3 regions of the Enterococcus rotai genome follow, and region 3 is predicted to be linked to each of the others. Evidence: riboswitches for the same ligand, from Rfam matches in the RefSeq annotation. Region 3 holds a riboswitch; each other region holds the start of a gene.

Region 1 (10,140 bases), 570 kb from region 3:
AAGACGGAACGAATGATGAAAAGTTAAATGATGTTCTAGAAAGTATTAAAAATGAATTATCTAGGGAGATGCAACATTACTATTTTAAAAATCTTGATAGAAGAAGCAGATCAAAAGAGAGTAATGTATTGAAGGATGTCAAAGCTTTATATAGTACATTATATTTTTTTTGCAAAAAAAGTGAACTTAATATCAATACCCCAAAAATAGGATATAAAAAAAAGTATTGTTTATTGAGCACTCAATTCGTTAAAGAAAATTCAACGTTATTGGAAAAGTTCACAAGACTGAGTAAATTTATTTCTTATGATACGATTGTAAAAGAAATTTGGTGTGAAAAGAACAAGTACTTACTTCCTATTACTGACATGAGTTCAGGTGAACTGAGTTTTATTTTAAGAATGGAGGAATTAATCCATAAAGTTGAAGATCATTCGATTATCTTAATTGATGAACCTGAAATTCATTTACACCCGAGGTGGATCAGTGAGTATATTTCATTGTTAGACGAGCTTTTTAAAGGGAAAAAATGTCATTTTATCATTGCCACACATTCACCTCTGTTGGTAGCAAATGTTGAACCTGAGAATTTAATTGGTTTAAAACAAACGAGGGATGGGAACCTTCAACAAAAACAGATTGATTTTAAATCGTTTGGTGCAGACGTTGATAGAATACTTAATGAGGTCTTTTACGCTGAACCAAATGAATCGAGGATAGTTCAGCAATATATAAAGGAAACTAGGAAAAAACTTTATAAAGAAAATAGTCGAAAAGAAGGCGTTGAACGTTATCATAGAATGGGAGATTCAGGAGAAAAATTTCAGTTATTTAATGAGTTCTATAAAATAATTAAGGAGTATTCAAAAAAATGATTGGCACACCGATAAATGTGAAGATAGCTCAAGCAACAGATGCTTTTTTAGATGATGTTATTGAATTTGTAACACTCTCTAACCCAGTAGATATAAACTTAAATATTCTTAACGCTAACTCTATAGATGAAGAGCATAAAGTTGAAATGACCATTACTTTATGGAAAAATAATTGCAACTATGAACAGGCAGGATTGCAATCAAAATACAAAGAGTATTCAAAAAAAGTTATTTTGCAAGAATGTAATAAATTAAGTGATAGTGAGAAAAAATTATTGAAACTTTGTTCGGTATCAAATAGTAAGTTGTGGGAGAAGTTGGCACTTCTCAAAAATGTTTCTTTTCAAGAATCAATTAATCTAAAACAACTATATGAGAATAGTAATTCTGGTGCTAAATACAAAACTATTTTAGATCAGGTGAATAATGGTTATCAAAATTTCGCTCTTTCTGGAAATGCACGTGTAAATTCAGTTTTTGATTATTTTTATGATAATATTTTATGTTCGAAAAGCTTTCATAAAATTTATTGTGAAGAGTGTGATATTCATAGGAATTTATGAAAGAAGGTAGATCAGTTGGTGTCTGTCCTTATTGCGGAATTGAAAAATTATTAATAAACAGTATCGATATCGATCATTTTTTACCCAAGGCGCATTTTCCATTTTTATCAATTCATTCTACGAATTTGATTGTATCTTGTTCAACTTGTAATAATAGAATAAAAAAGGACCGGATGTATTCGCCAATTTTACATCCATTTTACGATAATATTGATGCAGCAATTAGTTTTAGTTATCAGCCAGGAAAAATAAAAATAGATAACAAGGGGAAAGATGCAACTGAAAATTTCATAAAGCTATTTAAGTTAGAAGATAGATATAATGATGAACTTATCATAGATACACTTGTAAATTTTATCCATAGATATGCAAAGATAGTTAAGGATGTAAATGATCCAAATATAGATTGTATTATATCAAGTTTAGTAGATCAGATTATTGATGATCTGAATGATATTCCGGCTAAAGCACTTGAAGAATACTATAAACTTTATCGGGATATTTTTACTGACTATCAAAAAAATGGGATGGCTGTATTTAAAAATCTGATAAAAGACTACTTCACGTATAATAATCTAAAAGATAGTTGAAATAGAAAAATGTGTATCTCAATAAAGTTTTTAAATAACCGAAAACTAGTTTTAAGACAAATAATATCTGCTCTTTCTTCAAAATATATTTGAGAAGAAAAGGGCTTTTTTGTATTTCTATGTGAGCCGATAGTAAAAATTAAGCTAGATAACTAAATAAGTAATTTATGACACACTCAAAATAGTCCCGACTAAAGAATTACAAGGAGTGAATATAAATGACTTATATTCATCTTACACCAAAATGATAGAAACTTATTTCAACCAGTATTAACCGGTTACGTTACTTTTAAGGTTTTAAATCGTTCTAGACGTACTATCTACAATATTTATAACTTTCTCAAATGAGGAAAAACTATTAGTGTCTAGTCCCAACAATGTAAGGAAAAGAAAATACTTTGTGATCACCCTCTACTGATCTCTCTACAGGGCAGCATGAATACATTCAAACAAAGGCTGGATACTAGATGTCATTATCAGTCTAATTGAGCACCTTTCGAAAGTCATTATTACCCTAAAACCAGAAAGTCGGAAGCAGCTGATATTGAAAAAAGACGACTGAATAGTTACAGAATGTTTCAAAAAATTATTTAAATCAATTAGTTTTGATTGTGGTAAAGTGTTTTCTAATCGGAAAAATGGGAGTAACGCCAATGATAATTCTATCTACTTTGCAGATCCTAGAAAATCGTCATAATGCAAACTTAGTTAGTATTCTAATAGCCCGTCATGTAAAGATGGATCTATAAAATGAATGGATTTTAACGATTTTGGTCAAGCGATTGATTAAGCAGCTTCTTCCAAAAAGAAATTATATACCAAGAAACTCATTGAACTACCAGACACCATTAGAGGTATTTTTGAGTTACGTAAATGAGAAACAACGGTCTATTTCAATTTGATAAATCAAATGATATAAAACTCAGCTTAATTTGAGTATCAAATCAATATAATTTGACATTCCCCAAAAAAAGCGTATGATAAAAACATACCGATTGAATGTTTTTTAAAGGAGAGACCACAATGACCAAAAAATATACAGCAGAGGAAGCCAAATCATTAATTCTAGACGTTTCAACAGAACTATTTATCGAAAAAGGCTACGAAAAAACATCCATCTCAGATATCGTAAAAGGATTAGATGGTTTAACCAAAGGAGCCGTTTATCATCACTATGCGTCAAAAGATGAGATCATAGATGCGGTTGTCAGACGATTTATTCCCAACGAGACAGCCCTGACAGAAATTATGGAAAAAGATAAATTAAATGGATTAGAAAAAATTCAGGCACTTTTATTTGAAGGAATGTTCAATAGTGAGGCCAGTCAATCTCGAATCCTTAGTTTTACCTTGTTAGATAATCCCAAATTCTTTTCAATGTATATTCGGACGACGAATGAAATCATGGCTCCTTTAGTAGAAACCTGTTTAATCGAAGGAAATAGTGATGGATCAGTCACCGTTGCTCAACCGAAACAAATGGCTGAATTAGCGATTTTGATTTTAAGTACGTGGTTTATTCAAGCGCTATTTCCCAATACAGCGGAGACCTTTTTTGAAAAAATCATGGCGGCTAAAACAATGCTTGAGAATACTGGAATGCCAATTATCAATGATGGCTTTTTAGAGAAACTTGACCAACAAATTATGCTAAAGGTGGCAGAATTAAATGACCAAACAACTGAAAACTAAATCATTTCTTGTCAGATTATTACAAGGAATGGGCAAAGTCATCTTAGGTCTAATCACTATCCTAATTGTGACCTTGTTGATTACTTTTACGATTCACCAGATAAGTTTGAAAAGTGAAGCAAAACGAATTGAGTCTTATGGTGAGAAAATAAAAGTCTTTGATGGTGAGATGAATGTTGTCGATGAAGGAGAAGGCAAGAAAACAATTTTACTCCTACCTGGGCAAGGAACAGCTAGTCCTTATCTAGATTTTAAACCAATGATCGATGAGTTGAAGAAAGAGTACCGTGTAGTTACGATCGAACCATTTGGCTATGGATTAAGTAGTCAAACGAATCGACGTCGCAGCGTTGAAAATATTGTAGAAGAAATCCATCAAGTAGCGAAAGAACTGAACATTTCTAAATACACATTGATGGGACACTCGATTGCAGGTCTTTATGCAGTGAATTATGCTCAAGCTTACCCAAATGAAATGGAAGGTTTTGTGGGAATTGATTCCAGTACACCAGAACAGCCGTGGCCTGGTATTGATATGACCGTCTTTGACTTCTTAAAAACAGCAGGCGTCTTTCGAGCATTAATTAAAGTTAATCCAGAGAAGGGGTTAGGCGTGAGTCAAGATAATCCTGACTTTGAACAGATCAAGTTATTGACAATGAAGAACATGAGTAGTCCTGCGATGAAAGATGAGCTTCAAGAATTAAGTAACAGCTTCTCGGATTCTCGTGGCTTAACCTATCCTAAAAATATGCCAGTTTTATTATTTGTGGCAGATAATGATAGGAATCAAAAAAAATGGCTTGAGATGCATCAAGATCAAGTGAATGGTTTAGATAAAGGCGAATTGATTCAACTATCAGGTGCTCATTATTTACACCACACACAAATGGAAACAATCGTAAAAGAAACAAGCAATTTTTTGAAAAACTAACAGATTTGAGGAATGTAGATGAAAAAAATAGTGAAGATTTTCGGTATTTTAGTCGGAAGTTTAGTAGTAATCGTGCTTCTTGTTTTTATCGGAATTTACGCAAACAATAAAATCCAACTAAAAAAAGAATCTAAAAAAATTATTCCTTATGGTCAAGAAGTGAAAGTAGATAACAAATCTTTACGTGTTCAAGTGACTGGAAAAGGTGAAGAAACAATGGTATTACTGCCAGGTTATCTAACAGCTTCTCCTGTACTTGATTTTCAACCACTAGTGAATGAGTTATCAAAAGTATATCAGGTCGTGGTGGTGGAACCCTTCGGCTATGGGTTAAGTGATGATACGGATAAAGTACGTTCAATTGAGAATTTAACGAGTGAGCTTCATCAAGCGTTGACGCAGTTGAATATCAGCTCGTATCACTTGGTAGGACATTCTATTTCTGGAGTCTACTCACTTGCTTATATTAATGAATATCCAAATGAAGTGAAAAGCTTTATTGGTATTGATAGTAGTTTACCTGACCAAGGCGGAGCAGCTGATAATCAAGGTGGGATAATTAAGTCATTGAGCCAATCAGGTATCTATCGTCTGCTCGCTGATGCCGATCCGACTTTTTTAAATGCACCTAAGTTATCGAAAGAAGATGCTGAACAGTTTAAATATATTTCTTTGAAGAATGTTGGCAACAACGCAACAATGAATGAAGGAGAAGAAATGCAAAAGAACTTTGAAAAAGTAGCTAACCTAACGTATCCAGTTCAGCTGCCAGTCTTATATTTCTTAGCCTCTGAAAGTGTTGAGCCAGATGATAAGTGGGTGGCACTTCATGAAGCGATGATAAAAGAGAGTCAAAAGTCTGAGATAAAGATTTTGGAAGGTAGCCACTATTTACACCACACGCAATCTGAAAAAATAGTAGAAACAATTACATATTTTTTAGAGAAATAAGTTTTCGTTTCTAGTTATAGTATAAAAGGCACGATATCAAAGAAAGCGAATGATTCAATTCCTATTGGCTTACCTGTACGTAAAGTCGTTACTATTTTTAAGACCATTTAAGTTTTAGCTAGAAAAAAGATGTCAGTTAGTTAATTATCATAAAGTTGAGTAATGTTCAGAATCAGGACTTGCCCAGCTTTTTTTTGTTTCCGCTATATAAACTAAATGTAAAAAAATACATAAAATTAAAAAGTACTAAAGTAAGGAGTGATGTTCAATTTAAAATTTTTCATAGATTATCGATTGTTAAAAATCTTTATATTATATAGTAATACTGATTAATTCTTCCCTAACTTTTACCGATATCAAAAGACATACTGAGACCTAAATAAACAACAATTTCCCACCCACCACCAAAATCCTACTTGACAATAATTTCTTCTTCTGTTAGTTTGTTAGTGAATATAAAATATGATTTGTTAGGTGAGGCTCCTATACAAACATAGGCTACTGCCCAAAAATGTCGAGAGACGCCAATGGGTAGAACAGGAATTGTCGAATACAAGGCTTTTCATAAGGTAGCTAAGATGTTTGTCTTTACGTTGTATAGTGCCAAAACTCAACGACTAGATCAATGTCTTAATTTGTCATGCTTTTTTGGTGAATATAGAGTGACTTTTCGCGGAGTTTTTGTGCGAAAAGTCACCTTTTTTGCGTCTAAGAAAATCGGATTTTATGTTCAATAATAGTCAAGGGGGAATGTATATGAATTTTTATTGATGTTATCAATGAGCTTGTTAGCAGGCAGTTTGATTGGAATTGAACGGCAATGGCGAAAAAAATTAGCCGGCGTACGTACCATGATCTTGGTCTCGCTTGGCGCAACTCTTTTTGTGTCCATATCTACCATGGTCACAACAGATACAAGCCCAACGAGGATCGCTGCACAAGTTGTTAGTGGCATTGGCTTTTTGGCAGGAGGAATTATTTTACGAGACGGCTTTAGTGTGACTGGGCTAAATACGGCTGCGACTCTCTGGTGTACGGCGGCAGTGGGTGCAATGATCGGCGCCAGTTTTATTAAAGAAGGGTTTTTAGCCGCCATCGTTATCATGCTGGTAAATAGTGTGATTCGTTTTGCTTCGCAACGATTTGATCAAATGACGGAGAGTTATCGACCAGAAGAGCAAGTGAAAATGAAAAATTCATTTTTGATCGTCACTGGAAAATCAACTGCGGAGGTCGCATTACGAACAGAAATGATGACACAGCTAGACCGCTACTATTTATCCTTTTGTCATTTTTTATGTCTGGATCTTGCAGGAAATAATGTCCAGTTACAGGTAGAAATCGAACCAAATTCGAATCGTGAATTGGCCATGAAAGAGATCATTACACAGTTATCAAAAAACAAAGAGGTATTGGAAGTGTATCAATTATCAAAGGAGGAAGAATCATGGTAAAACAGTGTTCACTTTAATCAGGTGGGATAGTCCTATTTATCGAGAAACCTTAGCCTTACGCAATCAAGTATTAAAAGCAAGCGCAGGCAAACCCTTTCTAACGAAATCTGCTGTAGAAGAAAAACACGATATTCACTTAGTCGTCAAAAAAGAGGATCGTGTGGTTGGCACTCTTCTTTTGCATCCTTGTGATTCAAACTGTATCCAAATAAAACAAGTTGCACTAAGTCCAGATTTTCAAGGTCAAGGGTTGGGAAAGAAATTAATCGTTTATGCTGAGCAAGTTGCTCGAAATTTAAACTATGCCACTATTTTTTTGACAGGTCGAAAGCAGGCCTGGGGATTTTATGAAAAACTAGGCTATGGTAGTTTGACGGAAGCCTATCAAGAAGACGAGTTACTCTTAAAAGTATTTAAAAAAAGTATGTTAGACATAAGACATTTTACAAATCAGAGGGAGTTGAAAACAAATGGATGACAGTAGTTCGAGGCAACAGGGGTCACAGGAAAGAGTTGTACTAAAAAGGAGTCGATTATTATTATCTATTTGTTTTTAGTGCCCTTTTTTCTCCAAGCCCCTGCAAATAGGGAGCAATGTAAAAACACTAGGAAAAATGGTTATACGTTTAGTTATTGGCGCAGGATCATGGTGGATTTTTTTGGAGAGAAGGAAACAAAATGGAAAGAAAAAAAAGAGCAATTCAAGAGATAAATTATGGCTTAATGGCTAGAAAAACAGTTGAAAATATTTTTGAAACATTTCAAACATCCAAAAAAGGACTATCTGAAGTTCAAGCAGTTATGGCTCGAGATGAATATGGAGACAATACTATTTCCTACGGGAAAAAAACACCTTTATTCATAGAAATCTTAAAAGCCTATATTACACCGTTTACCCTTGTTCTAATTGGCTTAGGCATTATGTCCTTTATTACAGATGTAGTTATCGCTGCACCGGAAGATCGTGACTATTTTGGTAGTGGTATTATATTCACTATGGTCTTGATCAGTGGGACGATGACACTCATTCAATCTGTGCGCTCAAATCAAGCGGCTGAAAAATTGAAATCATTGGTTAAAGTCACCGCAGCAGTAAAACGGAAAAATAAATATGATGAAATTCCTATGGAAGATATTGTGTGTGGAGATATTGTCAGATTATCAGCAGGAGATATGATTCCAGCAGATATTCGCTTGATTGCCACTAAAGATTTATTTATTTCTCAGTCTGCACTGACGGGAGAAAGTTATCCTGTTGAAAAACGGGCAGAGGCAATCATTACTCAAGATAGCAATGAAACGAGTTATGAGAATCTAGTGTTTATGGGCAGCAACGTTATAAGCGGAAGTGCTGAAGGTGTGGTCATCGCCACTGGAAATCATACACTGTTTGGAGATGTGGCCAAATCATTATCTACTAAACCGGTACAAACAAGTTTTGAATTAGGTATTCGCAAAACGTCATTCTTGTTTATCAAATTTATGGCATTGATGGCGCCAACGGTTATTGTAATCAACGGTTTTACAAAAGGGGATTGGATGGAAGCCTTCTTGTTCGGCTTATCCGTGGCCGTTGGGTTGACACCAGAAATGTTACCGATGATCGTTACGACCAACTTAGTCAAAGGTGCAACAGGTATGGCTAAAAAAGGAACGGTGATTAAAAACTTAAATGCTATTCAAAACTTTGGTGCAATCGATGTTCTATGCACGGATAAAACAGGCACGCTAACACAAGATAAAATTATACTGGAATATCATTTGGATCTGGCTGGTGAAGAAGATGATCGTGTCTTACGTCATGCCTATTTAAACAGTTACTATCAAACCGGATTAAAAAATTTATTAGATGTCGCAATTATTGATGCTGCCAAAACGGAATTGAATACAACAGGAATTACGTATAAAAAAGTGGATGAAATTCCCTTTGATTTTGATCGTAGACGAATGAGCGTTGTCGTAGAAGATCCTAGCGGAAAGACACAAATGATCACTAAGGGTGCCATCGAAGAAATGTTGAGTATTTCGAGTTTTGTCGATTTCAAAGGCAAGGTTACTGTGTTAACGGATGAGGTTAGACAAGAAGTATTGAAAAAAGTAAATGAGCTAAATGAGGATGGTTTGCGTGTAATCGGCGTTGCGCAAAAAACGAATCCAAGTGTTGTTGGTGAATTCTCAGTAGCGGATGAATCTGAGATGGTACTGATTGGCTATTTAGCATTCTTAGATCCGCCAAAAGAAACGACAAAACAAGCACTAGAAACGTTAAAAGCACATGGCGTTGAAGTGAAAGTTCTAACAGGAGATAACGCTTTGGTAACTCGATCTGTATGTAAACAAGTTGGTTTGGGTGCTGAAAAATTGATCAATGGCGAAGATATTATGAATATATCCAATGATAAATTAAGTCAATTAGTTGAAAAGCACAATGTATTTGTAAAATTAAATCCGCAACAAAAACAAAAAATTACGAGCATTTTGAGAGAAAATGGACATACTGTTGGCTTCCTTGGCGATGGGATCAATGATGCACCAGCAATGAAAGCAGCAGATGTTGGTATTTCAGTCGATACAGCGGTGGACATTGCCAAAGAATCCGCTGATGTCATTTTATTGGAAAAAGATTTGATGGTTTTAGAAAGAGGGATTATTTCAGGTAGAGAAACATTTGGAAATATCATGAAATATATAAAAGCAACAGCAAGTTCAAATTTTGGGAATATGTTTTCAGTGTTAGTTGCCAGTACCTTTTTACCATTTCTGCCAATGTTACCACTGCAAATTTTATTCTTAAACTTGATTTACGACATTTCGTGCGTATCTATTCCTTGGGATCATATGGACAAAGAATATTTGGAGAAACCTAAGCGTTGGCAAGCATCCAGCATTGGAAAATTTATGGTTTGGTTAGGCCCTACAAGTTCGGTATTTGATATTACTACCTATTTATTGATGTATTTCATTATTTGCCCAGCAGTTGTAGGAGGAGATTTCCATACACTGAATGCTTCTCAGCAAGTTGCCTTTATTGCCGTGTTCCATGCAGGTTGGTTTGTGGAATCATTATGGTCACAAACGTTG
Region 2 (10,140 bases), 630 kb from region 3:
CTTTCTCTATATCAATACGGTAAAATAGAATTAAACTAAGGAGGTATCGTATGAAAAAAAAGGTAAAAAAAGTTGGTTCTATTTTGATTTCATTAGGGTTAGGAGGCATAGGTGGCTATTTTGGGGGATATCTAATTGCAAAAAATAATCTTGATTTATCTGTTTTAGACATACTTATTTTTGTCTTTGCGCTGATTCTTTCTTATATCCTTCATATCATTATCCACGAAGCAGGTCATGGCATTTTTGGGAAATTAACTGGTTATAAAATGGTGAGTTACCGAATTTTCTCTTTTATGTGGGTTTGGCAAACGAATGGTGGAGTTGTGTTTAGACGCTTCAACGTTCCCGGTACCCTTGGACAATGCTTGATGGCACCTCCAACCTATGAAAAGGGGAAGTTTCCTTTTCGCCTATATTTATTAGGTGGTGTTTTAGCAAATGTGATTATTTCTGGTATCGTTTTGATTTCATTTGGATTTCACTCGCTGATTGCTATGGCATTTATTGTTACTGGGCTGTTTACGGTTCTTACAAATGCTATTCCAATGGGATTTAATGATGGTATGAGCTTAAAAACAGCTACCTCTAGTGAAGAACAGCAATATTTATTATACTTACAATTTGAAGTGAACTCTCTTTTAAATCAAGGCTTTAGTTACATTGAACTACCAAAGGTCTATTTTGAATTAGTTCCAGCTATTCCTAAGCAAACGTATTCTAATGACTACCAACAATTTTTAAAAATGGCTCGTTTTTCAGAAGAGATGGATTGGAAAAGCTTAAATGAAGCGATGGAATCGTTATGGCATCGTAAAGATGAGTTGATTTCTATCTATCAAATTGAAGTGAAAAAAGAGATGATCTTTTCGCTGGCGATTACTAAACCAGACGATTCACGACTGACTGAGTTATGGTCTGATAAAAAAGTACAAATGAGCTTGAAGCAACCTTTGATGGGGAATAAGCGTATCGAAGCTACCTATTACTATTTTGTAGAAAATGATGTTAAAACAGCTTTAGATTGCTTAAAAAAAGGGAAATCTTTCGTTAATAAAGCACCGAATCTTGGGGATGCCAAAGCCGAGCTGACGTTAAATGATTGGCTTTACAATGAAATTTTAGCTAATCATAATAAATAATTTGATCAAAAAAAGTGATCAGAGCGATCTTGAAAAATCGTTCTAATCACTTTTTTATTTAGAGTATATCCAAACTTGTCCTTCATTTAGATATCAAAGAACGCTTAATACTCTCCTTTAATCACAAAGAATGACCCACGAATGGTACCTGCTAATTTTGATTTTTGTCGAGCAAATTTGAATTTCCCTTCAAACTCAGCTGGAATGTCCATACCATCCGATAATTTAAAGCCAACTGCACGTTTCCCACCTTTTTCAAGGGTATACATAACATTTACCGCTAAGCCATTTTCGTAAAAAACATAAGCCATCTTGATACCATCGACTTCAAAGCTAGAAACCTCTAATGGTTTATACGGAAAGTTCATCTCACGTTCTGCTAAAATCTTCTCGACCCAAGCTAAGGTTTCAGGATCATCACTTGCTGGTACAGTTACAAATTCATGTTTGTATTTATTCCAATAATAGCGAGCTTCATTCGCACGTAATCCGGCCAGTGCAACGGCCACTGGAGACGTTTCAAGACCAACGGTTGATACCTCTTTAAACTCTACTTTATAAGTCATTTGGGCTCCTCTTTTCTTCTTGTATAGGCCTATTATAGGGGATGAAGGAATTAGTGACAAACAATAAAGATTAAATGATATTCTTCACAAAAATGTGGGAATTTACTTTCCATTCACTATGATTAGGGTGTAAAATGATAACCAAGAACTTAATAGATTCAATTCATCTACTATAACTCTAGATAATCTAATACGGTTCTTATTTTAAGGAGGTTTTAAAATGAACATTTTTTATATTTCAATTTCGGGTAACACTCGTTCATTTGTCCAGCGTTTAGCGACATATGCTACTGATAAATATAATACACAGATCAACATCAAAGAACTCCATGAAAATTCAGTTTTTGAAGACGAGCATGCTCCTTTTTTCACTTTTGTCCCAACTTATTTAGATGGCGGGAACGGGGTCGATAATGGTGATACAGAAATACTGACTGAAACAATGCGGGAGTATTTAGAGTATCATGGTAACTATCGGTATTGTCTTGGTGTTGTTGGTAGTGGGAATAAGAATTTTAATCATCAATACTGTTTGACAGCAAAACAATATGCTCAAAAATTCGGCTTTCCTTTTTTAGCAGACTATGAATTACGTGGAACGCAAGAAGATTTAGAGCGTGTTTATACTGTAATGGCCGAAACCATTAAAAATCCACCAGTCTCTGATTTATGAGATTGGCGGATTTTTTTTATTCTTATTGAACTGGCGCTTTGTTTGATTGTAACCACTTGCTTCACCAAGATCGATATGATCTAAAATGCCACCACAAAAAAAGAGCAGCATTGTCGTTGTTATGTTTGTAATCGACCGTTTACTTTGATTTGAGTTTACCCATCCAATCTTCACGTTAAGCAAGTGCAAAAAAGAGAATGTTCTGATCAACATTCTCTTTAAATTCACTGTAAAAAATTACAATAACTCTTTTCTTAATTCTTCATCTGTTCGATCAGACAAATATTTAGGGGCAATATCTAAAACAGTATAGGCCCCAAATTGTTTTTCTTTTGCTAACCGAACACAAGCTCTAGCATATGCAACTAAGACACTTGCTGTAAATTCTGGATTACTTTCCAGTTGTAAGTTATATTCAATGACTTGTTTCGTATTCTCATGTGTCGTTCCAGTATGCAAAACAGTCCCTCCATGGGGCATTGCTTTATGATTTTGGTCTAAATCTGCTTGGGAAATAAAATGAACTTCTGTATCATACTCAACAAAGTAATTTGGCATTGAAACAATTTCTTCTCGAATTTTTTCTGGATCAAATTCATCCTCTAAAACCACAAAACATTCTCTAAAATGTTTATCCCGAGTGGTTAAAGTTAAGTGTTCCCCCGCTTTAAGTTTCTCGATCACTTCACTATTAGGAATCGTATATTGCACGGCATCTGCTACGCCTTCGATTCGTCGTAATGCATCAGAATGCCCTTGGCTAACGCCTTTTCCCCAAAAAGTATTCGTCTCTCCAACTGGCAAAATACTTTGTGCGTATAAACGATTTAAACTAAATAAGCCTGGATCCCATCCCGTTGAAATAATTGAGGTCGTCTGATTTTCTTTTGCTACGCGATCTACTTTAGCAAAGTGTTCTGGAATCTTCGCGTGCGTGTCAAAACTATCGATTGTATTAAATAAATGCGTCCATTCTGGTGTTTGCGTTGGTAAATCCGTTGCTGAACCACCGCATAGAATACAAACATCGATCTCCCCTTTTTTATCCTTGAGTTGGTCCATGGTGAAGGCTTGTGCACCTTCTGTTTGAACCGTCTCTGGCGCTCTTCTTGTATAAACACCTACTAGTTCCATATCTTTTTGTTGTTTTAGTGATCGTTCAACCCCACGTCCCAGGTTCCCGTACCCGATAATCGCTACTTTGATCATACTTACATTCCTCCACTTCTATAAATCAGATTATACCAAAGGAGAAAGTAGTCTGACAATCGGAAGTTTAGAAATAGCATTTAACCAACTATCTTTACGGTAAATTCAATTGTTGCTTTAATTCTGTTGTCACTTTCTCTTTTTCTTCCTCTGAAATACTTTGATAGGAGATACCTTCTTCACCTGTATAACCATCTCCAGTAAAACCTTCGCCCTGCATCTGATAACTTTCAATGTTGTTTAAGGCTTTCTGATAATTTTTCATCAATAAAATCATTTGATCGAGTGTCATATCCGTTTGTCCGTTTTCGCCAATGACATCTAATAATTCTTGATATCGAAGAACACTCTTCATTGAAGTTAATTCTTTCGTCAGCTGAATCGTGACCTCTCGCTGCCTTTTTTGTCTGCCGTAATCACCTAACGGATCTTCATAGCGCATTCTTGCATATTGTAATGTTTCCCAACCGCCTAAATGCTGCTCCCCTTTTGGATAATGAATTCCTTCTGCATCAAACTCAAAATCATTATTGACTGTAACACCGCCAACTGCATCACTTAACGCAGCCAAACCATCCATATTGATCACAAAATAATGATTGATTGGGATATCTAAGTAGTGCTCAACAGTCTCGATCATCATTTCGTCACCACCAAATGAATGTGCATGATTGATTTTGTCATACACACCGTCTTTTCCAATAATTTCTACATAAGCATCTCTGGGAATACTCGTAATGGTTGTTTTCTTCAATTGATTATTAACCGTGACAACCATTATCGTATTTGCCCGAAAATCAGTTTTACGCTTTGAATCATTCGCAATTCCTAAAAGTAAAAAGCTCACTGGCTCACTTTTATCTAATTCCACAGATTTATTTTTTCGATTTAAAGGTTGATAGATCTTATCTGCTGTTTTTTGAACATTATTAAAAACCGTAGCACCATAAACCGAAGCACCTGCAACGATAAGTAAAAGTAATGTTAAAGAACTTAAAATTGTTTTTTGGATAAAGCGTTTTTTGGAGTCTGGCGTTGCAAATGTTCTATTCAGGAAAAATCGTTGAAGACAAACATACGAAAGATTTACCCAAGCATAGCTTAAAAGAAAACCACCAATCACATCACTTGGATAATGTACTCTTAGGTAGATCCGGCCTAAACCAATCAAAAGAACATAAATAATTAGGATTTTTTTTTCTCTGTTATCATTTAGGGTTTGCCTAGAGTAAATGGTTTTGACACTCAAAATAAGCGAACAAGCCAAACACATTGCTAAAAGTGAATGTCCACTAGGAAAGCTATAAGACGTTTTTTCCACTAATTGTGCAACATCAGGTCTTGTCCGTGCAACGAAATGCTTCAGCACAAATCCTAATGCACTAACGACTAAAACATTGCTACTCATCCAGACTGCCAACAATTTATGCTTATTTCGCCACAACCCAAATGAAACCAGTAAACTTATGATAAAAACTGGAATGATCGTAGCAGTCTTAGCAATCAACGCCACAACATTCGTGATAAGCCCATTAGGCTTCCAATCAAATCGATAGATTGCTGAATCTAAATCGTGAAACCACTGAACATTCCTGACAACTAAAAAAGTTAGCGCTGTAAACAATATGATACTTAAAACAGCTGGCGTGAATTTCTTTTCTTTCAACGTATTCATGTAATAAATCCCTTCATTTTCATAATCAAGCTGGTCGTTGGCTCAAAGTTATTCCTTCCCCCCTTAGAGCAAAGAAAAAACCACTAAACTCACGCTCCTAAGTAAAATAGCAGCGAAACATCTAGCGGTCATTTCCGTCAAACTACACTCCTAAAATACACAAGCAGGTACTACGACGGTAAAAATGAAGTAAACAGGCAAGCCATTTACTCAACTAAAAAAAGCCAAACATTTTTTTCCTAGACGTTTGACTTTTAATCAATCTCATCGTCTGAGTTTTAGCACTATACAACGTAAAGAAGATCTCTTAGCTATTTTATGAAAAGCCTTAATTCGACAATTCCTGTTTTACACATTGGCGTCTTTCGACGTTTCTGCGCAATAGCCTGTGTTTGTATAGGAGCCTCACCTAACAAGGTTATTTTTCTATTTATTTTTTTAAATAATAACGCTAGCATAAAACTTTTTCAAGTTGTTTTATGACTCTTTAACTTTTCTTAATTTAAAATCAATTATTTTAAACTGACAAACAGTTATCATCTTTCTCCAACTATAAGAGATAGCTGTCGTTAGGCTTTAACTATTTAAACACTTCCAGCAACGAAAAAAAGCTAGAAAAGACTAACTACGCCTTTTCTAACTTTTTTTATAAGACAATCGAATTTCGCTTAACTTAAATGACTAAATTACTTTGCTTACTCATCCAACTCTTCAAATTGTGAGTTGTAAAGTGAGGCATAATAGCCACCTTCAGCGAGTAATTCTTCATGTGTTCCTTGTTCTTTAATATCGCCATCTTGCATGTAAAGAATCTTATCTGCATCTTTGATGGTTGATAAACGGTGAGCGATAACGAATGACGTACGACCTGCCATCAAGTTATTCATTGCGCCTTGGATCAACCCTTCCGTTCTTGTATCAACCGATGATGTTGCTTCATCAAGGATCAAAATTGGTTTATCTGCTAAAATTGCACGAGCAATTGTTAATAGTTGTTTTTGACCTTGTGAAATATTGGAAGATTCTTCATTCAATTCCATGTTATAACCACCAGGTAAGGTTTGAATAAAATGATGTACGTGAGCCGCTTTTGCTGCTTCGTAAACTTCTTCATCTGTTGCATCCAAACGACCATAACGAAGGTTTTCCATAATAGTTCCTTTAAATAACCATGTATCTTGTAAAACCATGCCAATATTTTTACGTAAATCTGCACGATTGAAGTCTTTAATATTGTGTCCATCGATTTTAATCGCTCCAGATGTTACATCATAAAAACGCATCAATAATTTAACCATCGTCGTTTTACCAGCTCCCGTTGGTCCAACAATTGCGACAGTTTGGCCTGGATCAACATGTGAACTGAAATCATTAATAATAATTTTATCTGGTGTATAACCAAAGCGTACGTGTTCAAAATCAACCATACCTTTGGCTTTATCGATTTTAACTGGATTTGGTACAGTTTGTGCTTCTTCATCTTCTTCAAGAAATTCAAAGACACGCTCTGCCGCCGCAGCCATTGATTGCAGCAAGTTGGATACTTGAGCTAATTGCGCAATTGGTTGTGTCAAGTTACGTACATATTGGATAAAAGCTTGGATATCCCCAACCGTAATCGTACCATTATAGGCTAAAATCCCACCGAAAATCGCAACAGCAACATAGCCTAGATTTCCAACAAAGTTCATGATTGGCTGCATCAAACCAGAAAGAAATTGAGACTTCCAAGCTGATTTGAATAAAACATCATTTTGCGTTTTAAATTCTTTTAAAGAATTTTCTTCATCGTTGAATAGACGGACGATATTGTAACCGCCAATTGTTTCTTCCACTTTACCATTGATTACACCAAGGTATTCTTGTTGTGTTTTAAAATATTTTTGTGAATTTTTTACAACGATCATAATCAAAATCATTGAAATAGGTACGATCAAAATAGCGATACCTGTCATTTGCACCGAGATCGATAACATCATGACGATAACCCCGATGATCGTGAATACGGAAGTGATCAGTTGTGTGATCGATTGGTTTAGCGATTGGCCTAAGGTATCTACGTCATTGGTTATTCGTGACAATACTTCACCAGTTGTCCGACTTTCAAAATAATTCATTGGCATGCGATTGATTTTTTCTGAAATTTCTTTCCGCATCCGATACGTGATTTTTTGCGAAATCGTTGACATGATCCAGCCTTGGATGATCCCAAAAGCAGATGCCACCAAGTACAGTCCTAGCATGAATAGTAAAATCCCGCCGATTTTATTAAAATCGATCCCGCCAGTTCCTTGATATTTTTTGATCAAGCCATCAAATAATTCTGTAATAGCACTAGATAAGATTTTTGGTCCCCAAATGTTGAAGACGGTTGAAGCAATCGCAAAGATCATTACAAAGAAAACAGGTATTTTATAAGCACCAATATAGGAGATTAATTTTTTTAGTGTTCCTTTAAAATCTTTGGCTTTCTCTACTGGAGCGCCTTGTCCAGGTCCGCGTCCGCCACGAGGGCGATTTTGTGTTTGTTCTGCCATTATTTTCGCTCCTCCCTACTCAGCTTCTTCTATGCCTAATTCAGCATTGCTCAATTGTGACTGAGCAATTTCTTGATAGACAGTGGATGATTTCATTAACTCGTCGTGCGTTCCATGATCGACTACACGTCCTTCATTTAATACAATGATGTTATCCGCATGAAGGATCGTTGAGATTTTTTGAGCGACGATGATTTGAGTTGCACCTTTGATATTTTCAGATAAAGCTTTACGTAACGCCACATCAGTCTTATTGTCCAGTGCTGAAAATGAATCATCGAAGATCAAGATTTTAGGATTTTTTGCTAAGGCACGGGCAATTGATAAACGTTGTTTTTGTCCACCGGAAACATTGGTTCCGCCTTGAGAAATTTCTCGGTCATACCCCTTTTCATTAGAATCGATAAATTCTTCTGCTTGAGCAATTTCAGCTGCTTTTCTCATACGTTCATCCGTTATATCTGCATCGCCAAATTTAATATTTGAGGCAATATCCCCTGAGAATAAAACACCTTTTTGCGGGACAAATCCAATGATTTCATGTAATTTGTGTAAGCTCATTTCACGTACATCGATCCCATCGATCGTGATTCTACCGCCTGTTACATCAAACAGTCGAGGAATCAAGTTAACGATCGTTGATTTACCTGAACCGGTTGAGCCGATCAAAGCGGTCGTTTGACCTGGTTTGGCTGTGAAATTGATATGATGCAAGACATCTTCATCAGCATCCCCATAACGGAATTCAACTGCTTCAAATTTCACTTCACCTTTAAAGTCATAATCATCTTTTGGATGTTCTGGGTCTTTGATAGTTGGTTCTGTTTCAAGCACTTCTTCAACTCGACCTGCTGCGACATTGGCACGAGGTAAAATAATTGAAACCATTGATAACATCATAAAGGCCATTACAATTTGCATTGTGTATGTGATGAAGGCCATCATATCACCGACTTGCAATTGCCCGTTGTTCATATTATGTCCGCCGACCCAAACGATCAAAACAGAAATACCATTCATCAATAACATCATTACTGGCATCATAATCGACATTGCTCGGTTCACGAATAATTGTGTTTTCATTAAATCAGTATTGGCACGATCAAAGCGTTTTTCTTCAAATTTTTCACGAGAAAAAGCTCGAATAACTGGCAATCCTGTGATGATTTCACGAGAAACCAAGTTCACTCTATCCACTAAGTTTTGTAAAGCTTTAAACTTAGGCATCGTTGTTAATAGCAAGCTTAGGACTAAAACTAAAACAGCCGCTACAGCAACACCTACGATCCAGCCCATACCTGTTCCTGTTTGATAAACATTATAGATCCCGCCAATACCTAAGATCGGCGCATATAACACAATACGCATGATCATCACGATCCCCATTTGCATTTGTTGGATATCATTAGTATTACGTGTGATCAACGAAGCAGGAGAGAATTTTTCCATTTCGGTATTTGAAAATTGTAACGTACGTTCATACTGTCCAACACGTAGATTCCGACCAACTGATGCTGCTACTAATGAAGCAATCAATCCGACAATGATCGCAGCTACAGCTGAAACAAGTGTTAAAAGAACCATTTTTGTTCCTGTTTTAACCATATAATCAGTTTGGATTTGCTGGGTATTCATGTCCAGTGCTTTATATTCAGCCAGTGTTAATTGAATCCCCACGGTTTTCATTGAATCTGCACCTAGATCACCTAAGCCTTTTTTAGTTGCTTTACGAGCTGCTTCAACTTTAGCCGGCATAGCATCAGTCGTTGTTTTGATTGAATCAGCTAAGGTTTTTGCTTCAGCCCCCTTGGCTTGTGCTTGAGCAGCTAGATCCTGTGCTTTTTGTCCTTGTTCCATTGCAGTTGCCGCATCTGTTGCAGATGCCGCTGTACTTCCAGCCGCTTTGGCTTGCTCCCCTAAAGTTGTAGCTTCTTCTCCAAGTTGTTTGGCTTTTGCAGCATCTTCTCCAACTTTTTTATAGTCTTCGATAATTGCTTTGGCTTCACTACCACTTGATGAATCTTTTGATTGAGAAGACGCTAGCATCATCATTGGCAGATTAAAAATATCTGCTAGTTTTGCTTCTGTCATCCCGTCTTGAAGATTTAACTTATACACTTCAACTTCTTTACCATCGATTTTTTCAGTTGTTAGTTTATAGTTGTCTTCAATTGTTTTTTTCTCATCATCTGTCATGAACATTTCTATTCCCTGAAGAGTTGTTTTCCTGATTTTTTCAGGTGTGGAATATTCAAGCCCTCCTTGTTGAATACCGACATCGACGATACCCGATGTTAATTTTGGTAAGCTTAAATCACTATTTGCCTGTACAACTAAA
Region 3 (10,140 bases):
GTTATTGATGATTATATTTTGTATATAAAAGAAGGACATCAAGTTAGACTTAAGGAAGAGTATAATTTCCTGATTTATTCAAGTGATACAGCAAAAGTAGAAACGCAAGATCAAATAGTGGATGAAAAACAATTAGTTGAAAAAGTGAATGAAATCTTAGAAACGTTATTCAAGCTAGAAGAATTAGAGTTTTGTTTTTAAACTATCAAAAAGGAGTTCTTGCTAATTGCTGTGAGAACTCCTTCTTGGTATTTTTATTTATAAGTATTCTGTTTCTATTAATCTATTTGAAAATAATCAGACATCGTCAATTTTTCAAACCGTTCTTGTGATGCAGCAACAGATTCATCATGATCATAAACCAATAATTTAAAGTCTTCAGTTTTAGGAATATGTCTGAACGTTTGCGATTCTACTAGCAAAAGCATTTGTTCGCAAAGCCAATCAAGTACAGTTTGGATATCCTCTTCGTCTTCGACCCAATCATCAAATAAATGAAGAGAGGCAAAGCGTTGATTTTCGTCCCAGTCTCCAGTAGAGTATTTCATCGCTTCAAGTTGTTCTTGGTTGTACCCTTTTTCTGTATAGTATTCAGTTGTTTCTTGCCAAAGTTCAACAGTGTTGATGCAAAGGTTTATTTCCCCTTCTTCGTAGATATTACAGTCTAAGGCAAAGGCATAAAATGTTTCATCAGAATGATCCAATAAATAATTATCAATACTATCTGTTAAAAAGCTAAAAAAGAATTCTTGTTGTTTTTCTAAAAAGTTTTCCATGGGTTTCCTCCAAGCGTTTCGTCTTCTAAACATTGAAACAGATAATAGGAGGAAAGTCTATCTAAAGTTGTTTTTTAAGAAAATATAAAGATTTTTATCGTGTAAAATTTTATATAGTTTAAATCGTATATAGGGTAGCTTTGAGTGTAGAGTAGTTTAAGCCAAATAACATTATTTTCCGTAAAGCACTTATATAAAATTTAATTTGACTTTGTGATTCGATACGCTTATAGTTTAAAATGAATTAAATACTTGTTAGGTGAGGCTCCTATATAAACATAGGCTGCTGCTCAGAAATGTCGAAAGACAGGTACGGGTAGGACAAATTTCGTCGAATTAAGGCGTTTTTCAAAGCAGCTAAAAGCATAGCTTTTTACGTTATATAGTGCTAAAACTCAACGAAGAGAAGATCAAGGTAAGTTGTAAATAAAGGGCATAAGTCCATGTGTTTGCCGCTTCTAATCTAATCCCTTCGCTGAGTGTTCTTGGTGAAGGATTTTTCTTTTATCCCAGAATCCATTTAAGCGGCAGAAAGGAATAACTCATGAAAAAATCTGTAAAAATAACGATCATTACCTTACTCTCCATTTTGCTTGTAGTGGTGAGTGCAGGCTGTTATGCAGCAATATCGTTTCAAACAGCAAAAGAAAAAAGTGAAGCAAAAGTTTCCAGTAAAAACCAAAATTTTACTGGTGATGAACAAACAAGTGATAAAGAATTGACTGTAATGGTTGTTGGGAATGATTCTAGAGATGACGATGAAGACCAGGGGCGTTCAGATACATTGATGGTGGCCCATTATGATGGTAAAACGAAACAACCAAAACTAATCTCGATCATGCGAGACAGCTACGTAACATTTCCTGATGGGGGACAAGATAAAATCAATGCGGCTTACGCGTATGGCGGAGCGCAAATGACCAAAGATGTCTTAAAAACAAATTTTGATTTGCCAATCAACTATTATGTAGTGATTGACTTTAAAGAATTCAGCGATATTATTGATGAACTTTATCCAAAAGGCGTTACAATCGATTCGGAAAAAGACATTAACCTAGATGGTGTGGATATCCTTAAAGGAAAACAAACACTGCATGGAAATAGTTTACTCCAATATGCTCGCTTTAGAATGGATGAAGAAGGCGATTTTGGTCGAATCAGACGTCAACAACAAGTGATGGACGCGTTGGTGGAACAGTCGAAAGATTTGATCCCAATTTGGGAATTACCTCAAGTTGCTGGGAAAATGGTCGGAAAAATCGATACCAATGTGCCGACAAGTTTATTGATCGATTTAGCAAAAGATTTTCTAACTGGCAACGTAAAACCGTTAAAATCATTATCTGTTCCAGTAGAAGGATCATGGAATTTCAATGATTATACAGAATCCGGTAGTGTGATTGAAATCGATGAGCAAAAGAATGCGGATGCTATTAAGGATTTTATGAAAGATAATTAGAATAAGATTGAGGAAGAGCTTGGGACATAAGTCCTAACGAAAAATCCAGATACCAATCAACTTGATTGGCATCTGGATTATTTTGTTGTACAAAAATAAGAACACCTTTGCTAGAATAAAAGTAACTACACAAATAAACAAGCGAGGTGTTCTTATGTTTAAAAATTATACCACAAATCAAGTCGTTCTTCCTCTAGATTTTAGTTTTCAGTTAGAAAAAAATGATATTGCGTTTGCCATTGATCAATTAGTCGAAAGTATTCCAGAGGAACGCTTTATTCCTTTTCACCATCAAATGGGGCCTGCTTCTTATCATCCAAAAATGATGATGAAGATGATTTTATGTGCTTACACGCAATCTGTATTTTCTGGTCGTAAGATTGAAGCGTTAACGAAAGACAGTATTCGCATGATGTGGCTTACTCAAAGTTATCAACCTAGTTATCGAACCATCAATCGTTTTCGAGTGGATCCTTTAGTGAATGCACTCCTTCGGGAGTGCTTCGTCCAGTTCCGTAGCCAATTAGTTAAGGAACAATTAATCGATGAAGAAGCCATTTTTATCGATGGCACAAAGATTGAAGCCAACGCAAATAAATACACCTTTGTTTGGAGAAAATCCATTGATAACTTTGATAAAAATCTTACTGAAAAATCAAATTTTCTTTATGATGAATTGTTAAAAAATCAAATTATTCCTGAAATTGAGCGCGAGTCCGAAAAAGAATTATCTGTCACTGAATTAGGCAAGATTGAAGAAAATCTCGCGCATATTGTAGAAAAGTTTACAGATAAAATCGAACAAGCAGAGGATGGAATTACGCGCAAATCAATTCGTTCTAAACGAAAAGTTCCAAAAAAATTAAGGAAACTTTTCAAGGACTTTAAAGAGCGAAAACTTGCTTATCAAAAACATAGACAGATTTTAGGACAACGAAACAGCTATTCTAGAACAGATCCAGATGCCACTTTTATGCGCATGAAAGACGATCACATGAAAAATGGTCAGTTAAAAGCAGGCTATAATCTTCAAATCGCTACGAATAGTCAGTACATTTTAGGCTATGATCTTTTCTCGAACCCAACAGATACACGGACACTGCGTCCTTTTTTAGCTACTTTAAAGGAGCGTTTCTTTGAGCTACCAACTTATATTGTCGCAGATGCCGGCTACGGGGGAGAAGAAAACTATCAAGCTGTTTTAGAAGACCATGAGCGAACACCACTCATTACTTATGCCATGTACCATAAAGAACAAAAGAAAAAATGTAAACAAAATCCATTTCTTCCCGCAAACTGGTCGTATCAGGAATTAGACGATACGTTTCTTTGCCCTGGCGGACGGAAAATGACTTTTCGAAATTATTCTATTCGTACAGATAAGTATGGGTTTAAACGGTATTTAAAACGATATGAATGTGAAGACTGCTCGAATTGTCCTCTTCGAAGCCAATGTACAAAAGCGAAGAGCAACAAGAATCGTGAGATTCAAAAGAATATGAATTGGGAATATTTTAAAGCGAAGATTCAACAGCTGCTTTCAGAAGAAGAAACAGGTAAACTCTATCGTCAACGAAAAATTGACGTCGAACCTGCTTTCGGACATTTGAAGGCTTGTTTAGGCTTCACTCGGTTCTCTGTTCGAGGAAAACAGCAGACACACAATGAAATTGGATTTGCGTTAATGGCAGTAAATTTGAGAAAATATAGGATAAATAAGCTATCAAACAAGAATAATTCTCCCAAGAAACTAAAAAACAGAAGACTAAAAATCATTTTTATGATTTTCGGTCTTCTGTTTTATTTGTCTTAAGACTTATGTCCCAAACTCTTCCTTTTTTTGATTAAACATAAGGCTATTTCTATGCGTTAGCTTCAAGCTTGTGCTATTCTTTAGGAAAACGGTTTATTTATTTAGAAGGAAGGGTTTACCATGAAAGTTGTGATCATAGGAGCTTCATTTGCTGGAGTTTCTGCGGCTTTAGCTATCAGAAAAAAACATCCAGAGGCTGAAGTTTTTTTAATGGATAAGCAGCAAACGATCGGTTATTTACCTGGCGGCATCAATCTTTATTTTAATGAGACAATCAAGCCAATTGAAACGGCTCGATTTATTTCAGAACAAGAGTTAGTAGATCATGGATTAACCTTATTGCTAAATGCAGAAGTTGTTAGTATAGACGCAACGCAACATATTATCAACTATGAAAAAGAAGCACTTGAGTCGTTTATCTCATTTGATAAACTTATTTTAGCGACAGGCTCTAGTCAATGGTCGCAAAATATTCTCGGCAGCGACTCAGATAAAGTATTGAAATATAAATTTTTACCTGGCGTGCTACAAGCAATCGAGCAATTGGAAAATAGCCGTAAAGTAGCGTTGATTGGCGGTGGTCAAATCGGAGCTGAAGCAGCTGATACCTTACTGAAAAAAGGCAAAGAAGTCCATCTTTTTGAACGGATGGATTATTTGCTATTTAAATATTTTGATGAAGAAATGATCCAACCGGTTCAAGCTGAAATGGTGGCGCGCGGAGTTGTCTTTCATTTTGATGAGACCGTAGAAAAAATAACTGATGTAGATGAAGGCCTTTTGATCGAAACGAAGAAGTCACAGTTAGTATGTGACAGTGCTATTTTTGCGATGAATGTTCGACCTGATTTAGGTTATTTAGATGAACAGGTTCGGACGCATACAGATGGCACCATTTTTGTGAATGAATACTTAGAAACCTCGCAAGTAGATATTTTTGCTATTGGTGATTGCATTCAAGTGCCGTACAGCTTATCGAATGAATCGTTTTATATTCCCTTAGTAAATAATGCGGTTAGGTCAGGTTTGGTGGTTGCACAAAATTTAGTGGAACCTACAATGCCTTTTGTAGGTTCGATTCGCACGATTGGGACCAAGCTTGTTGATCATTATGTAGCAAGTACAGGATTGACTGAAGCGGAAGGGTCATTTTATGAGCAGCCAATTTCAGTTGCTCATGTTCAACAAAAAAGCTCATTATTTTCCGGTGGTGAAACGATTAGTGGCAAAATTATCTTTGAAAAAGAGAGTCATAAATTATTAGGGGCACAATTGGTTTCAAAAGCGGACATCTTAGAAAAAATCAACACACTTGCACTTGGTATTCAAGCGGGACAAACGCTCGAAGAGTTTTATCAGAAAGATTTTTTGTATCATCCCTATTATTCCAACGTGATCGATATCACGAACCAGCTCGCATTTGAAGGTTTGTGGAGTGAAGCAGATGAAAATTGAAGCCTTATTAGATAGAAAAGAAGCAAGAGAAGTTGGAATTTTAAAAAAGGTGATTTTGGCTGGTGGTAGGATCGAGGATACTGAACTGTTGGATTATTTAGGTGTGTCCAAAGCTTCTTTTGAAAGTGATTTGAAGGAGTTAGGGTACTATCTAAAACCTTATGAAAAATACTGTTCGTTATTTTATGATGGTCAATGGGTCGCCATTCACATGTCAGATGGATTTTCTATTAGTAAAGTTGTCGATGATTATGTCCGAGCGTCTATTAAGTTTCAGCTGATTGACTATTTATTTCATTATCGGGAGTTTACGATCGCTCAGCTGACAACTAAATTTATGATCAGTGAATCATCTCTATTTCGCAAAATCAAAGAGCTGAACTTGTTATTGAAAGAATTTGATCTTAAAATCCGCAACGGGCAATTAAAAGGAGAAGAGCTACAGATTCGTTATTTTTATTTTCAAGTTTATTGGTTTTTAACACCATATGACATTCATCAGGAAAAAACATTAACGGTTCAAAACTTGCGAATCATTGAGGCCTTGGAAAAAGCGTTAGCTCTTTCCTTTGAGGAACATGGTAAACTAAAAATCAGTTTATGGCTGACGATCAGTAAAAAAAGAATCGTTGTGCAATCGAAACAATTTAAAGAGCTCTACAATAAGAGTCAAGTGTACGAACAAGATCCTTTTTTCAAAACACTACGTTCTTTTGTATTGCGTTTTTTCAGCCGCTATCCTCTTGAAATCGATGAAGAAGAAAGTTTGCTCCATTTTATTTTTTTAACGAGTATGTCTGTTTTAGCAGAGGCAGATTTTGCAGATTATAGTTTGATTCGAGGCCGACGTACCCCAACGTCATTAGCCGATACATTTGTATTAGAGCATGTGATTTTATGTTATCGTCCACAAAAATTTTTCCCAGAGTTGGAGAAAAAAATCTTCTATTACTTCTCTCAGATTCACAGTCGGTTATATTTTTTTAAAGGAGAGCTGGAATTATTTGATCGAGAAAATATTTGGCAAAAGGAACAGAGTTTATCTAGTCATAAGCTGGCTGACTTTTCCCATATTCTTTTAGATCGAAGTTTGGAATGTTTTGGAGAATGTTATGAAAAAGGAAATAGTTTACACGAATGGTCATTAGTCAAATACCTCAGTGTCCTAGCGATCATTGATTTTGAAATCGTTGGTGAAACGCGTATTGGTATTGATTTGAAGATGGATCATTTGTATAAGGAAGTCATGACGCAAGTTTTGGTATTGAGTTTGAAAAATTTAAATGGCTTAACGATTGAAACCTATGATGCTAAAAAAAGCTATGATTTGTTGATCACAAATGTCATGAAACCTAATGTATATCGCTCGGTACAAGAGGTCTATGTCTTGTCAGAATTAGGCTCAACTTATGATATCAATCAAATTCGATTGAATATTCGTGAACTGCATAATCGAAGATGAGTTAAAAGAACAAGCCCAAAAACAAAAATAGTTGGCTATTTTATTTTCGGGCTTGTTACTGATGAGACAAGGGAATGCGCAAAAACTTTCAATTATTTCTGAAATAAAAAAAAAGATGACGTTTTTAAGATGTCATTTGCGATTATTATGAATACATAAAATATAAAGCGTTTTCAAAGAGAGGCTTTATTACTATATAGTATCTAGCTTCACAGGTTAGCACTACGCTGCTCTTCGATCTCAACAATTCCTAAGAGCTAAAGCTCTAAGGATTGAAGGCCTTCGGAAAAAAGATAAATTATAAATGAGGCAGAAAGCACCTCAGTCATAATTTTCTATTTTTCTGTCAGAGCTAAACGAGCCTGCTACGCTTTCAAAATAAGGAGGAAACAACAATGACAGAACAAAAGTACATCATGGCAATCGATCAAGGGACAACTAGTTCAAGAGCAATTATTTTTGATAAGAAAGGGAATAATATTGGTAGTTCTCAAAAGGAATTCACGCAAATTTTTCCAAAAGCTGGTTGGGTAGAACATAATGCAAATGAAATTTGGAATTCAGTTCAATCTGTTATTGCAGGTGCTTTGATCGAGTCTGGCGTTAAACCTTCTGATATAGCAGGAATTGGGATTACGAATCAACGTGAAACAACAGTTGTTTGGGATAAGCAAACAGGATTACCAATCTATAATGCAATCGTGTGGCAGTCACGTCAATCTTCACCAATTGCTGACCGACTAAAAGAAGAGGGTCATGGAGACATGATTCATGAGAAAACGGGCTTGATCGTAGATGCTTATTTTTCAGCAACAAAGATTCGTTGGATTTTAGATAATGTTGAAGGTGCGCAAGAACGAGCTGAAAAAGGCGAGCTACTATTTGGAACGATCGATTCTTGGTTGGTTTGGAAATTAACAGGTGGGGAAACACACGTAACAGATTATTCTAATGCAAGTCGTACAATGTTGTTCAATATTCATGATCTAGATTGGGACCAAGATATTTTAGAGATTTTAAATATTCCTCGGATAATGCTACCAAAAGCGACATCAAATTCTGAAGTTTACGGGTTAACAAAAAACTATCACTTCTATGGTAGTGAGATTCCTATCTCTGGAATGGCTGGTGACCAACAAGCTGCCTTGTTTGGACAAATGGCTTTTGAACCTGGAATGGTCAAAAATACGTATGGTACAGGTTCATTTATTGTAATGAATACAGGAGAAAAACCGCAGCTTTCTAACAATAACTTACTAACTACTGTAGGCTACGGTATTAATGGCAAAGTTTACTACGCTCTAGAAGGAAGCATTTTCGTAGCAGGTTCAGCTGTACAATGGTTGCGTGATGGCTTGAAGATGATTCAAACCGCAGCAGAATCAGAAGCCGTAGCGAATGAATCGCACAATAAAAATGAAGTCTATGTTGTACCTGCTTTTACAGGTCTAGGCGCACCATATTGGGATTCTGATGCAAGAGGTGCTGTGTTTGGCTTAACGCGAGGAACGACAAGAGAAGATTTCGTAAAAGCAACCTTGCAATCTGTTGCGTATCAAGTGCGGGACATTATCGATACAATGCAAAAAGATACTGGCATTGCCATTCCAATTCTAAAAGTAGATGGCGGAGCCGCTAATAATGATTTATTGATGCAATTCCAAGCGGATATTTTAAATACATCTGTTCAAAAAGCGCAAAACTTAGAAACAACAGCCTTAGGTGCAGCCTTTTTAGCTGGGTTAGCTGTTGGTTTTTGGAAGGATTTAGATGAGCTGAAAGAGTTTTACGAAGATGGGCAAGTGTTTGAAGCAAAAATGTCTGATGAAGAACGCGATGATTTATACGAAGGGTGGCAACAAGCAGTAGCTGCCACACAAATGTTCAAACATAAATCAAAATAAGGGAAGAAGTGAGTGGTATGTCATTTTCAAGTAAAACAAGACAAACATCTATTGAACAGATGAAGTCTGAAGAATTAGATTTATTGATCATTGGCGGTGGTATTACAGGCGCTGGGGTTGCCTTGCAAGCAAGTGCTGCGGGTATGAAAACAGGGTTAATCGAAATGCAGGATTTTGCTGAAGGAACTTCTTCACGTTCAACTAAATTAGTTCATGGTGGCATTCGTTATTTGAAAAATTTTGATGTAGAGGTTGTTGCAGACACTGTCCAAGAGCGGGCAGTAGTTCAAGCAATTGCACCCCATATTCCTAAGCCAGATCCCATGCTTTTACCGATCTACGATGAGCCAAAAGCAACCTTTAATATGTTTTCTGTCAAAGTAGCGATGGACTTGTATGATCGTTTAGCGAATGTGATTGGCACAAAATATGAAAATTACACATTGACGAAAGAAGAAGTGCTGGAAAGAGAGCCACAATTAAAAAGTGAAGGGCTACAAGGTGGTGGTGTGTATCTAGATTTTAGAAATAATGATGCTCGCCTTGTAATTGAAAATATTAAAAGAGCTGCTTCAGATGGCGGGTTGATGGTCAGCAAGGTGAAAGCTGTCGGTTTTATTCAAAATGATCAAGGAAAAATCATTGGTGTAAAAGCAGAAGATTTAATGACAGGTGAACAGTTTGATATCAAGGCTAAAGTTGTGATTAATACGACGGGACCTTGGTCCGATAAGGTTCGTGGTCTGGACATGAAAGAAAAATTAGTACCACAAATGCGCCCGACAAAAGGGATTCACCTTGTTGTTGATAGTAGTAAGTTACATGTACCACAACCAACGTATTTTGATACTGGAAAACATGATGGTCGGATGGTTTTCGTGGTTCCTAGAGAGAAAAAAACCTATTTTGGTACAACGGATACAGACTATACAGGAGATTATGAACATCCTACGGTTACGCAAGAAGATGTTGATTATTTATTGGAAATTGTCAATAGCCATTATCCTAAGGCACATGTGACGATTGATGATATCGAAGCAAGCTGGGCAGGTCTTAGACCCTTGATTTCCGAAAATGGCGGGTCAGATTATAACGGTGGGAATAATGGTAAGGTTTCTGATGAAAGCTTTGATCAAGTCATTGATATCGTTGCTAAGTATAAAAATCAACAAGCAAGCCGTTTTGATGTAGAAAATGTCTTGAATCATCTAGAAGATTCACTGGCAGAGAGTAAAGAAAATCCTTCGGCAGTTTCTCGTGGTAGCCTACTG

The links. Region 3 has a riboswitch for magnesium ahead of ATZ35_RS01085 (LCP family protein). Riboswitches for the same ligand answer to the same signal wherever they lie in the genome.
Region 1: linked by a shared signal. The riboswitch ahead of ATZ35_RS15215 (MgtC/SapB family protein) and the one ahead of ATZ35_RS01085 (LCP family protein) in region 3 are both predicted to bind magnesium.
Region 2: linked by a shared signal. The riboswitch ahead of ATZ35_RS14975 (phosphatase PAP2/LCP family protein) and the one ahead of ATZ35_RS01085 (LCP family protein) in region 3 are both predicted to bind magnesium.

Annotation. Positions count from the first base shown of each region.
Region 1 covers NZ_CP013655.1:3,404,858-3,414,997, reverse strand. The annotation lists gene ATZ35_RS15245 (AAA family ATPase) at 1-875, shown strand, start outside; gene ATZ35_RS15240 (hypothetical protein) at 872-1,438, shown strand; gene ATZ35_RS15235 (HNH endonuclease) at 1,435-2,028, shown strand; partial or broken gene ATZ35_RS16955 (IS30 family transposase) at 2,799-2,930, shown strand; gene ATZ35_RS15230 (TetR/AcrR family transcriptional regulator) at 3,052-3,720, shown strand; gene ATZ35_RS15225 (alpha/beta fold hydrolase) at 3,698-4,654, shown strand; gene ATZ35_RS15220 (alpha/beta fold hydrolase) at 4,673-5,605, shown strand; M-box (ykoK) riboswitch at 6,065-6,234, shown strand; gene ATZ35_RS15215 (MgtC/SapB family protein) at 6,385-7,059, shown strand; gene ATZ35_RS15210 (GNAT family N-acetyltransferase) at 7,064-7,537, shown strand; gene mgtA (magnesium-translocating P-type ATPase) at 7,738-10,140, shown strand, end outside.
Region 2 covers NZ_CP013655.1:3,350,352-3,360,491, forward strand. The annotation lists gene ATZ35_RS14955 (zinc metalloprotease) at 51-1,142, shown strand; gene ATZ35_RS14960 (DUF8821 family protein) at 1,247-1,708, opposite strand; gene nrdI (class Ib ribonucleoside-diphosphate reductase assembly flavoprotein NrdI) at 1,929-2,381, shown strand; gene ATZ35_RS14970 (diaminopimelate dehydrogenase) at 2,619-3,590, opposite strand; gene ATZ35_RS14975 (phosphatase PAP2/LCP family protein) at 3,685-5,265, opposite strand; M-box (ykoK) riboswitch at 5,522-5,689, opposite strand; gene ATZ35_RS14980 (ABC transporter ATP-binding protein) at 5,961-7,802, opposite strand; gene ATZ35_RS14985 (ABC transporter ATP-binding protein) at 7,818-10,140, opposite strand, start outside.
Region 3 covers NZ_CP013655.1:230,784-240,923, reverse strand. The annotation lists gene ATZ35_RS01095 (DUF4809 family protein) at 1-201, shown strand, start outside; gene ATZ35_RS01090 (DUF4303 domain-containing protein) at 279-776, opposite strand; M-box (ykoK) riboswitch at 1,021-1,189, shown strand; gene ATZ35_RS01085 (LCP family protein) at 1,321-2,235, shown strand; gene ATZ35_RS01080 (IS1182 family transposase) at 2,390-4,048, shown strand; gene ATZ35_RS01075 (FAD-dependent oxidoreductase) at 4,169-5,503, shown strand; gene ATZ35_RS01070 (helix-turn-helix domain-containing protein) at 5,493-6,965, shown strand; gene glpK (glycerol kinase GlpK) at 7,361-8,869, shown strand; gene glpO (type 1 glycerol-3-phosphate oxidase) at 8,887-10,140, shown strand, end outside.